One region of the Pseudomonas sp. RSB 5.4 genome, then DNA from elsewhere that is predicted to be linked to it. Evidence: predicted binding sites of a transcription regulator. Region 1 holds the regulator's gene; each other region holds the start of a gene.

Evidence for each region. The regulator FliA, encoded in region 1, starts transcription of late flagellar genes. The targets are predictions, from matches to a motif close to CTAAAGTTTNNNNNNNNNNNGCCGNTAA.
Region 2: V9L13_RS05780 (methyl-accepting chemotaxis protein) is a predicted target of FliA. The motif match lies at 1,399-1,426, and genes of this name have one in related genera.
Region 3: V9L13_RS24430 (methyl-accepting chemotaxis protein) is a predicted target of FliA. The motif match lies at 2,144-2,171, and genes of this name have one in related genera.
Region 4: V9L13_RS19740 (methyl-accepting chemotaxis protein) is a predicted target of FliA. The motif match lies at 2,029-2,056, and genes of this name have one in related genera.

What each region holds. Positions count from the first base shown of each region.
Region 1 covers NZ_CP146986.1:120,790-123,985, reverse strand. The annotation lists gene V9L13_RS00540 (protein phosphatase CheZ) at 1-309, opposite strand, end outside; gene V9L13_RS00535 (chemotaxis response regulator CheY) at 327-698, opposite strand; gene fliA (RNA polymerase sigma factor FliA) at 865-1,605, opposite strand; gene fleN (flagellar synthesis regulator FleN) at 1,602-2,432, opposite strand; gene flhF (flagellar biosynthesis protein FlhF) at 2,546-3,196, opposite strand, start outside.
Region 2 covers NZ_CP146986.1:1,306,825-1,310,020, forward strand. The annotation lists gene V9L13_RS05780 (methyl-accepting chemotaxis protein) at 1-1,331, opposite strand, end outside; gene V9L13_RS05785 (hypothetical protein) at 1,712-2,239, shown strand; gene V9L13_RS05790 (GNAT family N-acetyltransferase) at 2,288-3,196, opposite strand, start outside.
Region 3 covers NZ_CP146986.1:5,430,745-5,433,940, forward strand. The annotation lists gene V9L13_RS24430 (methyl-accepting chemotaxis protein) at 133-2,052, opposite strand; gene V9L13_RS24435 (histidine phosphatase family protein) at 2,308-2,976, shown strand; gene V9L13_RS24440 (glycosyltransferase family 39 protein) at 3,052-3,196, opposite strand, start outside.
Region 4 covers NZ_CP146986.1:4,346,414-4,349,609, forward strand. The annotation lists gene V9L13_RS19740 (methyl-accepting chemotaxis protein) at 1-1,918, opposite strand, end outside; gene V9L13_RS19745 (LysR substrate-binding domain-containing protein) at 2,107-3,027, opposite strand; gene V9L13_RS19750 (NorM family multidrug efflux MATE transporter) at 3,186-3,196, shown strand, end outside.

The sequences.
Region 1 (3,196 bases):
GGTGCGGTTGGCCGCGGCTTCGGTCAGCTTGACCACATAGCCCAGGCGTTCGGTGGCGTCGGTGATTTGCGACACTTCCTCGGCCTGCGGCATGTGCGGATCGATCTGGAAATTGACGATCGCACTGTGCAGTTCGCGTGTGAGCTTGCCCACTTCCTGATACAGGCCGCGGTCACGGGTCTGATTGAGCTCATGGATCAGTTGCACAGCGTCGCCGAACCTGCCTTTTTCAAGGCTCTCGACCAGTTCGACCGCGTGTTTTTTCAGGGTCGACTCGAAATCGCCCTGTGAAGATTCGTTATGCTCCATAGCTCCCCCGCGCGTCATCAGCCGATGCGTTCGAAAATCTTCTCGATTTTGTCTTTCAACGCCTGAGCCGTGAAAGGTTTGACCACGTAGCCGTTCACACCGGCCTGAGCGGCCTCGATGATCTGCTCGCGCTTGGCTTCAGCGGTCACCATCAGCACCGGCAGATGCTTGAGTTTTTCATCGGCACGCACGTGGCGCAGCAAGTCGATACCGGTCATGCCCGGCATGTTCCAGTCCGTTACCAGAAAGTCGATGCTGCCGCTGTTGAGCACCGGAATGGCGGTAGTGCCATCGTCGGCCTCGACGGTGTTGGTGAACCCAAGATCCCGCAGCAGGTTCTTGATGATCCGCCGCATCGTTGAGAAGTCATCAACGATGAGGATTTTCATGTCTTTGTTCAATTCGACCTCCAAGCAGTCTTAAACGCGCCCAGCACCTGGACGCGCCACTTCAATCAATCGGCGCAGCACTCGAAGACTGTCTGGAGCACAACAGAGCAAGACCGGTGCCGTTCATCACCGCACCAGCCTCGTTCGCAGTGTCCCCACACTGCCTTCAGCGCGCTCGCCACTCCCCCAAACGCCCCCGCAAACGGGCCGCGCACTGGCTGTGTAACTGGCTGACCCGCGATTCACTGACGCCAAGGACTTCACCGATCTCCTTGAGGTTCAGCTCTTCGTCGTAGTACAGCGCCAACACCAGTCGCTCACGCTCCGGCAAATTGGCAATCGCGTCCGCCAGCGCCGCCTGGAAGCGTTCATCTTCCAGATCGCGTGACGGCTCAAGATGAGCACTGGCGCCATCCTCGTGCAGCCCTTCGTGTTCGCCGTCCTGCAACAGGTCGTCGAAACTGAACAGCCGGCTGCCCAGGGTGTCATTCAAAATCCCGTAGTAATCGTCGAGACTCAATTGGAGTTCGGCCGCAACCTCGTGATCTTTAGCGTCACGGCCGGTTTTAGCTTCAATTGCCCGAATTGCGTCACTGACCATACGGGTGTTGCGGTGAACCGAGCGCGGTGCCCAATCCCCTTTGCGTACTTCGTCGAGCATCGCGCCGCGGATCCGGATGCCCGCGTACGTTTCGAAACTGGCGCCTTTGCTGGCGTCGTATTTGGTCGAGACTTCGAGCAGGCCGATCATCCCGGCCTGAATCAGGTCTTCAACCTGCACACTCGCCGGCAAGCGCGCCAGCAGGTGATAGGCAATGCGCTTGACCAGTGGCGCGTAACGCTCGATCAACTCGTACTGCGCGTCACGTGCCGACTTCTTGTAGTAGTTCATACCGCTGGCGGTCATAGCACAGGCCCTGCCGTTTGCTGCACGAGGCGCTCGACGAAAAACTCCAGGTGGCCACGCGGGTTGGCAGGCAGCGGCCAGGTATCGACCTTCTGCGCGATCGCCTTGAACGCCAGCGCGCACTTGGAACGCGGAAAGGCTTCATAGACCGCTCGCTGCTTCTGCACTGCCTTGCGCACGCTTTCGTCGTACGGCACCGCGCCGACGTATTGTAAGGCGACGTCGAGGAAGCGATCCGTGACCTTGGTCAACTTGGCGAACAGGTTGCGCCCTTCCTGCGGGCTCTGCGCCATGTTGGCCAGCACGCGGAAGCGGTTCATGCCGTAGTCGCGGTTGAGCAGTTTGATCAGCGCGTAGGCGTCGGTGATCGAGGTCGGCTCGTCGCAGACCACCAGCAACACTTCCTGCGCGGCGCGGACAAAACTGACTACCGAGTCACCAATACCTGCAGCGGTGTCGATCACCAGCACATCGAGGTTGTCGCCGATGTCGCTGAAGGCCTGAATCAGACCGGCGTGTTGTGCCGGGCTCAGGTGCACCATGCTCTGGGTGCCGGAAGCGGCCGGCACGATGCGGATCCCGCCGGGGCCCTGCAACAGCACGTCGCGCAGCTCACAGCGGCCTTCGATGACATCGGCCAAAGTGCGTTTGGGGGTCAGTCCCAGCAGAACGTCGACGTTCGCCAGCCCCAGATCGGCGTCCAGCAGCATGACCCGACGGCCAAGCTCTGCCAGCGCCAGAGACAAGTTCACTGACACGTTAGTCTTGCCGACGCCACCTTTGCCGCCGGTCACCGCGATCACCTGTACGGGATGCATGCTGCCCATGTTATTTCTTTACCTTGTCTTGCATAGACGGAGGCCACATTACTGGCTGCGCGTTCTCAACCGGAACAATGCATGGCAGACCATCGATGTAGGTACAAAAACTGTTCATTACCTCAGCCAACCTGCTTGGTCGGGCTGTGGTAGATATCAGCGAACATGTCAGCCATGGCTTCTTCGCTGGGTTCTTCCTGCATTTGCACGCTGACGGCGCGGCTGACCAATTGATGACGGCGCGGCAGATGCAGATCATCCGGAATCCGTGGGCCGTCGGTCAGGTAGGCGACCGGCAGTTCATGACTGATCGCCAGGCTCAACACTTCGCCAAGGCTGGCCGTCTCATCCAGTTTAGTCAGGATGCAGCCGGCAAGCCCGCAACGCTTGTAACTGTGATAAGCGGCGGTTAGAACCTGTTTCTGGCTGGTGGTTGCCAGCACCAGATAATTTTTTGAACGGATGCCACGCCCGGCCAGACTTTCCAGCTGCATGCGCAGTGCCGGATCGCTGGCCTGCAGGCCGGCGGTATCGATCAGCACCACGCGTTTGCGCAGCAGCGGGTCGAGTGCCTGCACCAGCGACTGGCCCGGATCGACGTGCGTAACCGGCACATTGAGAATCCGCCCCAGGGTCTTGAGTTGTTCCTGGGCGCCGATGCGGAAGCTGTCCATGCTGACCAGCGCAACATTCTGCGCGCCGTACTTGAGCACGTAGCGCGCCGCGAGTTTGGCCAGGGTGGTGGTCTTGCCCATGCCGGCCGGGCCGACCAT
Region 2 (3,196 bases), 1.2 Mb from region 1:
GCGGTTTCAGCGGCGTTCTGCGCAACGCTTTCGGCGGTCGAGCTCATCTCGGTGATGGCGGTGACGGTCTGATCGGTTTCCGAAGCGTGGCGCAGCAGGATCTGGCTGGTGTTGGCCGACGTACGCTGCAGGTCATCGAGGCTCGAGGCCATGGCGCCGGTGGCCTGCGTCACTTCACCGATCATGTTCTGCAGGTAGGCAATGAAGGTGTTGACCGAGTGGCCGATGGCGCCCAGTTCGTCTTCGGCGCGGATGGTGATGCGGCGGGTCAGGTCGGCATCGCCGCTGGACAGCGAGTCGATGTTGGCCTTCAGGGCTTTCATCCTCGAAACCAGTTGGCGAATCGCGTAGACCTGCAACAGCACCAGCAGGATCACCAGCGGAATCTGCAACAGGCTCAGGCTGCTGAGCACGTCGTCGCGCTGGGCGGTAAGCATCTTGGTCGGCAGGGCGGTGGCGAGGAACCACGGCGTGCCTTCGATCGGGCGCATGAAGAAGGTGCTGGCTTCACCGTTGTTGTCAAACTCGACGCGTTGCGCCTGCTCACGGTTCTGCAGGCCGGCCTTGACCTGACTGGCGAAGGTCGAGCCGGCGGCGAGTTCACTGATGTTCTTCAGCACGATCGGGCCGCTGATGCGCGAGCTGTTGCTGATGATCTTGCCGTCGGCCTCGACGATCAGCATTTCGGCGTTCAGGTCTTTTTCCTTGCGCGCCACCAGATCGTTGAAGAAACCCAGCGTCACGTCGATGGTCGACACACCCCATGCCGCGCCGTTTTTCTGGATCGCCATGGCGCAGTTGGTGCGCGGTTCGGCGCTCGCATCATCCTTATAGGCCGCAGCCCAGGCGCACTGGCCGCGCGGGGTCTGCATACCGCCCTTGTACCAGCTCTGGTCGTAGTAGTTGGGGGCGGCGTCGCTGTTCCAGAACGTGTTGACCGCCAATTTGCCCGAGGCGTCGCGGTGCCAGAAGGTGCTGAATTTGTTGCGCCCGGCCTCGCGCTGGCCCGGCAATGGCCAGATCCCGCCACCGAAAACTTTCTGCTCGCCGTATTGATCCACCAGCCCCGGCAGCACCGTATCGATGGCCGCGCTGTCGAGCAGCGGAATGGTCTGGGTAATGCTGCGCTGCTGTGACTGCACTTTGTTCAACTCGCCCTGAATCTGTTCGGCGACTTCGGCGATGCGGTTGAGCACTACCTGTTCTTCAGTCTGGCGCAGCTTGGGCGCGACCAGTTGGCTGATACCGACCACGGTCAGCACCGACAGCAGCAGGATGAACAGAACCAGAAACAACGTGTAGCGAGCCTGAATGGTGCGGAATGCGGGCATGGATACCGGTCCTTGAGCTGCGATTTTTTATTGTGGGTCGAGGGAAAAACGGCGGGATTACACCAGCGTATCGTCGGCGAACGGCGAAGCTTTAGGTACTTTCGTGCAAGAAAGCGATGGGCTGACAGAAGGGCGTATCGAGCTCGATACAAATGAATTCACCGGCACGTCAATCGGCGTGAAAAGGGAATCGGCAGGTATCGTCAAACTGCCATGAAGCCGCGCCACGGTGAACCTCTGGCGATTTGTATCGAGAATGTACAGAAATTGTAAGCGACCGCACTAAAAGGGTTGGTGCCATCACTGGGCCGGTAGATACTTCCCGGCATTCGAGTGGTCCAGCAAGGACATTTCATGGTTATTTCACAGGGAGTCTTCTCATGACGATCGGCATTGTCGGCGGCTGGGAGAGCAAGGCAGGGGTGCTGGTTCGCAATACAGGCGCGAAAAAGCAGGTGGCGCAGAGCGTCAAGGTGCAACAGATGCTGACCATGGTCGGCAACGATCCGAACGCGCTGAACACCGCTGAAATGGACAAGCAGGGCCTGCGCAAGAACATCAAGGGCTTTGATCCGGCGAACACTTCGGTCAAGCAACTGGGCAATCTGAGTGCATTCCTGCGTGGCCGCGGGCTGATTTCGGAGATCACGTCCTTTACGTTGATGAACGCCGGCGACAAGTTCGACCGGTTCGGCGTGACCAAAGACGTCGATGCCAAGTTCAATGCGCTGGAGTATTTCGCCACCCAGCTCGACGCGATCCAGACCAATGGCCTCAATGGCAATGCGTACGGCAAGAACCTGATCCCCGAATACAAAAAGGCGATCTACGTGCTGCAGAACCTGAAAACCTACGGTGAAGGCAACGCGCCGAAGCCTGTGGACCAAGGCGTCAAAGCCAAGGCATAAGCCGATCAAAAACGGCCCACCCATACGCTGGGTGGGCCGTTTTCGTTTCTAGCCCTGAAACCCTTCGCCGGCCTGCCGAATATGATCCTGCAAGCGCTGCATGTGCGGGCAGTGCAACGTCAGCGTGGACGGCTGACAGCCGCGATGAAACAGCGCCAGCCAGCCTTCGCTGCGTTCATCGGGGACAATCCCGCTGAAGGCGAAACCTGCAGCCGCGAGTTTTTGCAGTGAGCTGGAAAACCCTTGGGCGAGTCTGAGCCGGATCGAAATCAGCCAGTGCGCCGGCAGTTGCACCACTTGCTTGAGCAAGCTGTCATCGAGCTCTTTGAGCACCATGTCATAGCGCCCCAATGCACGTTCGAAATGCACCCTCGGACCTTTCCACGGCGCGGCTTTATCGCTGGTCCCGAAAGCTGATTCCAGATGCGACATCAAATCCCGGCAATCCTGTGGCCAGGCCAATGCCGGCAGCGGGCGACGATAGCCGTCTATGGTGCGGTGGCCGACAACGATCGTCTCACGCCCCGGCCCGCCGAACGGAGAGGGTGCGTAGTCCGGCAACAGTCCAATGCTGTGGAACCCGAGACCGGCGGCCATGCGCTGTGTGTAGGGATGGTGCGTGACCTGTTTGATCGTCACGCCCTGGCAATCAAGCGCCTGTGCATGAATCAATAACTGCTGGCCCAACTGTGTGGCGATGTTTTGCCCGCGAGTGTCCGGGTGCACCACCGTCAGTGCCAGTTCCGCAAGAAAGCTTCTGCCAGACTGGCGAAACAACGTGGCGTGCCCGCAGATTTTCTCGTTCACCACCGCTACCAGCGAGTGCCAGCGGCCGTCGTTGTGGTTCTGACTGATCATGCAGGGCAGGTACACGTGCGGTTGAGGGTAATGATCGCCGTAGACTTCCTCGAACAGGCGACTGACGGCCGGTGCGTCAGCGATGCGGTAGCGTCGCAG
Region 3 (3,196 bases), 930 kb from region 1:
TAAATCTGACGCAATCGCGGGCAAGCCCGCTCCCACAGGTTTTTCGGTCGTTCACATATTCCGTGTTCGACTCGTTTCCTGTGGGAGCGGGCTTGCCCGCGATTGGATTTACCCTTTGGCGCTGACTGAAGATCAGACGCGGAAGTGGCTGACCATCTGCTGCAACTGACCACCCAGGCGTGCCAGTTCAACGCTGGACGCTGCGGTTTCATCGCTGGCCGCGGCGGTCTGTTCCGACACGTCGCGTACGTTGATGATGCTGCGGCTGATCTCTTCGGCCACGGCGCTTTGCTGTTCGGCAGCGGCGGCGATCTGCTGGTTCATCGACTGGATGTTCGACACCGTGCGGGTGATGTTTTCCAGGGAGTCGCCAGCCTTGCGGGTCAGGGCCACGCTGCTGTCGGTCAGGGCGCGGCTGTTGTTCATCACGGCAGCGACTTGCTGGGTGCCGTTCTGCAGACCGGCGACCAGGCCTTCGATCTCTTCGGTGGATTTCTGCGTACGCTGGGCGAGGCCACGGACTTCGTCGGCGACCACGGCAAACCCACGACCGGCTTCACCGGCACGCGCCGCTTCGATTGCGGCGTTGAGCGCCAGCAGGTTGGTCTGTTCGGCCACGGCCTTGATCACGTCCATGACGCTGCCGATCTTGTCGCTTTCCTGTTGCAGCACGCTCATGGCTTCGGTGGAACGCACCACTTCGCTGGCCAAACGCTCGATCTGCGCGATGGCTTCGTTCACCACTTTGTCGCCTTCACGGGCTTCGCCGTCAGCGGCGGCAGCGGCTTGCGAGGCTTCTTCGGCGTTGCGCGCGACTTCCTGCACGGTGGCAGTCATCTCGTGCATGGCGGTGGCCACCTGATCGGTCTCGACCTTCTGGCTGTTCACACCGGCGCTGGTCTGCTCGGTCACGGCCGAGAGTTCTTCGGCGGCGCTGGCGATCTGAGTGACGCCGTCGCGGATGCCGCTGATCAGGTCGCGCAGGGTCACGCCCATGCGCGCGATGCCTTGTTGCAGCACGCCAAGTTCGTCGCGGCGGGTGACCGTGACGTTCTGGGTCAGGTCGCCGCTGGCAATGCGCTCGACCACGGCCAGGGTCTCTTGCAGCGGACGGGTGATCTGACGGGTGATGATCACGGCGGCAATCACACCGACCAGCAGCGCCAGCAGGGTGCTGATCAACTGGAAGGTACGAGCCTGGGCGCTTTCGATGTCGCGACGGTCGAGCTGGATCTGGTACAGCTGCTCGCTGGTGTTGACGATCGCGGTGCCCTGATCGGTCATCTCTTTACGCGCCTGCACCGCTTCCGTGTTGGCGTTCTTGTACGCCTGCAACGCGCTACGGTAATTGGCCAGGGCGGTTTCCAGCTGACGGAGCGTGTCTTGCTGGGTACCCGAGAAGTGCGTGTTCAACTGCTTGAGGCTGTCGATGGCCACGTTCAGTTGGGCGACGGCTTTCTGCTCGGTTTCGGCATTGGTGGTGGCGGTGTAGCCACGCACTTCATAGCGCGCGAGGATGAACGCTTCCTTGGCTTCGGTGATGGCCTGGAACTGCGCGAAGCGCTCGTCGCTCAGGGGCAACTGCTGAACGCGGTTGCTGATCGACTCGATCAGGTTATAAGCGGTGTCGGCATTGGTGCCCATCACGTCGCGGGCACTGTTGCCAGTGCGGTAGGCGTTACGCATCTTGTTCAGCGAGGTCTGGTATTCGGCGATGGTCGCGGCCTGCTCCTTGAGCAGCTTGACGTTTTCCGGGCTCTTGAACTTGTTGATCAGCGCCTGTTGTTGCGCGGCGAAGCTTTCGAGGGTGGTCTGCACGTTCTGCGCGGCAGTTTCGTCGCCGTTGGTCAGCATGTATTGCAGGCGCACCACACGCAGCTTGGTCAGGCCGGCGTTGAGCTGGGTGATGTCGCTCATCCAGTTGCTGCGGTCAATCAGGCCGCCGAGGCTGGTCCAGCCCGTCAGGGCGAGGACGCAGGTCAGGGCCAGGACCAGGCCGAAGCCCAGACCCAATTTCATGTTCACGCTGATGTTGCCGAACCAGCTATTCATCACAATTCCTCCAGGAACGTAGAGCTACTTGATCGTCGGTCAGGCTGGAAGATTGTTGTTTTTTTGAGCCAGCAAGGGTGTTAGCAGGTTTGTATCGGCCGCAAACACGAGAGCTGAAAGGATTTTGTCCTACGGAATTTGTAACAAGGGCACTTCAAGACTTTTTTCACATACGTTTCACCGGCCACTTACGCACGCCTCTTTACCCTTACCGCATCGAATTGACTGTGATGCATGCCGACGAGGCGGCCCGATGTGGAATTGAGACTGAGTCTGTTCGGCGTCAAACGCTCGATCTCCCTGAGCGGACTGGCCCGTTACCGCAATACCTGGGTGGTGCTCGCCGCGTCGCTGCTGGTGATTCCGCTGACCCTGTGGCTGCTCGCCCCGGCGGCGGTGCCGGACCTGGCGCATGGCAATGTGTCCGGCGCCCGCGCGCTGGCGGCCGGGTGGGCCAAGGGCGACATGATCGTGCTGGTGCGTCACGTCGAGCGCTGCGATCACTCCCCGGCGCCGTGCCTGAGCGGCGATGATGGCATCACCGACCGCTCGCGCAGTGTCGCGGTGGGTGTCGGCGCACAGTTCGAGCATCTGGGCCTGAACCGCGTCGACATCTATAACAGCCCGATGCTGCGCACCGTGCAGACCGCCGGTTACATGTTCAACCGCGCGGCCAGCGAAGACTGGCTGATCAGTTGCAAGGGGCGCATCTTGCAGGAAGCGCTGGCGCACAAGATCCCGGGACGCAATCTGATTCTGGTGACCCACAGTGAATGCATGGCGGAGCTGGAAAAGGATCTGGATGTACCGGTGTCTGACCCTGGCTACGGCTCTTCGCTGTTCGTTTCCGCCGCGAACAAGGCCGCCCCGCGCATGCTTGGCTTTATCGAGGCCTCCGACTGGCACTCAGTGACCACTCGATGAACTGAGGTGCGCAAAGCGTCAGCCCAAACAAAACCCGCCAGTCCGGCGGGTTTTTTATTGTCTGGCGCGAGGGCGTCAGTAGCCGACGAAGTAGTACGCCTGACGCCCGACCATCATGGTCTTGAGCACTTTGAGCGGTGCGGCGGGTTCGCGGTCTGCCGAGATCACCGCGACGTTCGAGGGTGACGCGCTGAGGAAATCATGCAGTTGCGCGTCGGTG
Region 4 (3,196 bases), 2.0 Mb from region 1:
CCGTCACCGCCAGGTTCGACACCACCTCACGCTGCTCACTGTTGGCCAGCGCAATGCTTTGCAGGTTACTGCTCAGCAACGTAGCGGTACTGCTCTGCTCCTGGGTCGCGGTGGTAATCGCCGCGAACTGCTGGCCGGCAGAACGGCTCTGCTCATCGATCCGCGCCAGCGCCGACGCCACGTTGGCGTTGCGCGACAGGCCTTCCTGCATCAACAGGTTGCCCTGTTCCATGGTGCTGATGGCGTTGCCGGTTTCCTGCTGGATGCTGTGAATCATCCCGGAGATTTCATCGGTAGCCTGACGGGTGCGCGAAGCGAGGTTGCGCACCTCATCGGCCACCACGGCGAAGCCACGACCCTGTTCACCGGCACGCGCAGCTTCGATGGCCGCGTTGAGCGCCAGCAGGTTGGTCTGTTCGGCAATCGAGGTGATGACGCTGACGATGCCGCCGATTTCCTGGGAGCGCTGACCGAGGGTGTTGATCACTGTGGCCGTAGTGTTCAGCGCGCCGGCAATTTGCTCCAGCGAGGACGACGCCTCTTGCATCGAGGTGCGACCGATCTGGGTTTGCTGGGCATTTTCCTGGGCCAGACGCTGGGTGTTGCCCATGTTGTCGGCGATGTTCAACGAGGTGGCGCTGAACTCTTCCACCGCACCGGCCATGCTGGTGATTTCGCCGGACTGCTGCTCCATGCCTTCGTACGCACCACCGGACAAACCGGACAACGCCTGCGCACGGCTGTTGACCTCTTCCGAGGAGCGGCGGATGTGCTCGACCATGGTCGACAGCGCCTGGCTCATCTGGTTGAACGCACGGGACAACTGGCCGATCTCGTCGTTGCTCGACACATTCAGGCGCACGCTCAGATCACCGGCGCCCAGCGCTTCGGCCTGACGCACCAGATCGCCCAGCGGCTGCAGCTTGCTGCGCAGCAGCCACATCGCCGCGCCCACCGCGATCAACATCGCCAGTAGGCTGCCGATGGCCAGTTGGGTGCCGACACTCCAGGTGACCGCGCGAATCTCGGACTTCGGCATGCTCGCCACCACCGACCAGGGGCCGCCCTCGAACGGCACGGCAATGCTGTAGAAATCTTCGCCGCTGTCGCTCCAGAACTGACCCTTGCCCGGGGTCTTGGCCAGGCCGTTGATCACCGGCACCGCTTGATCCAGCGCCTGCACCCCCGCCGGCGCCACCAGCCATTTGTTTTGCTCATCCAGCAACGCCAGCGAACCGTTCTGACCGATACGGAAACGCTTGAGATTGGCGAACTGGGCGTTCTGCGCATCGGTGTAGTCGAAACCGACGAACAACACCGCAATCACCTTGCCGCTGCCATCGCGCACCGGGGTGTACTGAGTCATGTAGGAGCGATCGAACAGCAAGGCGCGTCCGACGTAACCCTGACCGGCCATCAACTTCGCGTAGGCCGGATGCGCGTGGTCGAGCAAGGTGCCGATAGCGCGCGTGCCGTCCTGTTTGGTCAGGGAGGTGCTGACCCGCACGAAGTCTTCGCCGCTGCGCACGAACAGCGTGGCGACGCCAGCGGTCATCTGCTTGAACTCGTCAACTTCCTTGAAGTTGTTGTTCAACACTTCGCTGCCCAGGTGCAGGCCCGGGGTTTGAGTGCCTGCAACCGTCACCGGCTCTTCCGGGTGAATGCTCAGGCCCGCGCTGAAGCGCTTCTCGAACAGCCCGCTCAGGCGCTGGGTGCTTTCGCGCAGCGTGCCGTGGAAGGTGCTCAGTTGGTCGGCCAGCAGCCGCGCCTCACTGGCGAGGTGCTCTTCACGGGTGGCGAGGTTGGCGGTATCCAGCGAACGCAGGGCAAACACCGTACTGCCGCTGATGACAATCGCCAGTATCACAGCGAGCGCAAGGCCCAGCTGCGAGGCGATCCGGGCGCGAGGTTGAGACATGGACAGCTCCTGGCCGAGCCACCGGATCCTCCTTGATCGCAGCACTTGCTCGGAAAATTCTAATAATGGGGTGAAATCGTGGAGACCGGCACGACGGTTCCACATGCTCATTTTCGGCGGTGAAACCGAATACTTGAGTAAATAGCGGGGTTATGGCGCAAGGCCGGCATTGTGCGGGCTCGAACGTTTCAGCTCAAGCGCTTGACCAGCGGCAACGCCATGGCGCGCACTTCGCCTTGCAGGAAGTCGCTGAGGCGGCGCAAACGTTCACCTCCCGGACGGGTTTTCGGCCACACCAGGTAATAATTCAGTCCGCTGGCGACCGCGGTCGGCCATGGCAGGCTCAGTCTTCCTTGCGCCACATCTTCGGCAACCATCAGCAAATCGCCCATCGACACCCCGTAGCCTCGGGCTGCGGCGATCATCCCCAGCTCGAGGGTATCGAACACCTGTCCGCCCTTGAGCGAGATCTGATCGGACAGGCCCATGTGCTCCAGCCAACTGCGCCAGTCGCGCCGATCCGGAGTCGGATGCAACAGTTCGGTGGACGCCAGACGCGCAACATCCCACGGCTGGTCGTTCAGCAGATTGGGCGCGCCCACCGGTATCAGCTCTTCCGGGAATAGCAGGCTGGCTTCCCAGTCGGGCGGGAAATGCCCATCACTGAGCAGCACAGCGCAGTCGAACGGCTCGTTGTTGAAGTCCACTGAATCCACGTCCATCCAGGCGCTGGTCAGTTGCACCTCGTTACCCGGTTGCAGATGGCGGAAGCGGCTGAGGCGCGCCAGCAGCCAGCGCATGGTCAGGGTAGACGGCGCTTTCATGCGCAGGATGTCGTCTTCGGCGCGCAAGGTGTTGCAGGCGCGCTCAAGGGCCGCGAAGCCGTCGCGGATTCCAGGCAACAGCATCCGCGCCGATTCCGTCAGTTGCAGGTTGCGCCCGCTGCGATGAAACAGCTTGCAGGCGAAATGCTCTTCCAGCGTCTTAATGTGCCGGCTGACTGCACTCTGGGTGATCGACAACTCCTCGGCCGCGCGGGTGAACGAGCTGTGCCGCGCCGCCGCTTCGAATGCGCGCAGGGCATACAACGGAGGAAGACGACGGGACATTCGCAAAGCTCCTATAGCGGGTTAAGACCAACCCGGCAGGATCTTCTCATGATGAGTTTTAATCATGCCACCCATCCTTTTTATCCCTTTGTGCAAACCCTGCCAAGCGCCGAGAATCGTCGGCTCTCTGTTCCCTCTTTGAATGAGTGGTGATGACCATGCAGCATCC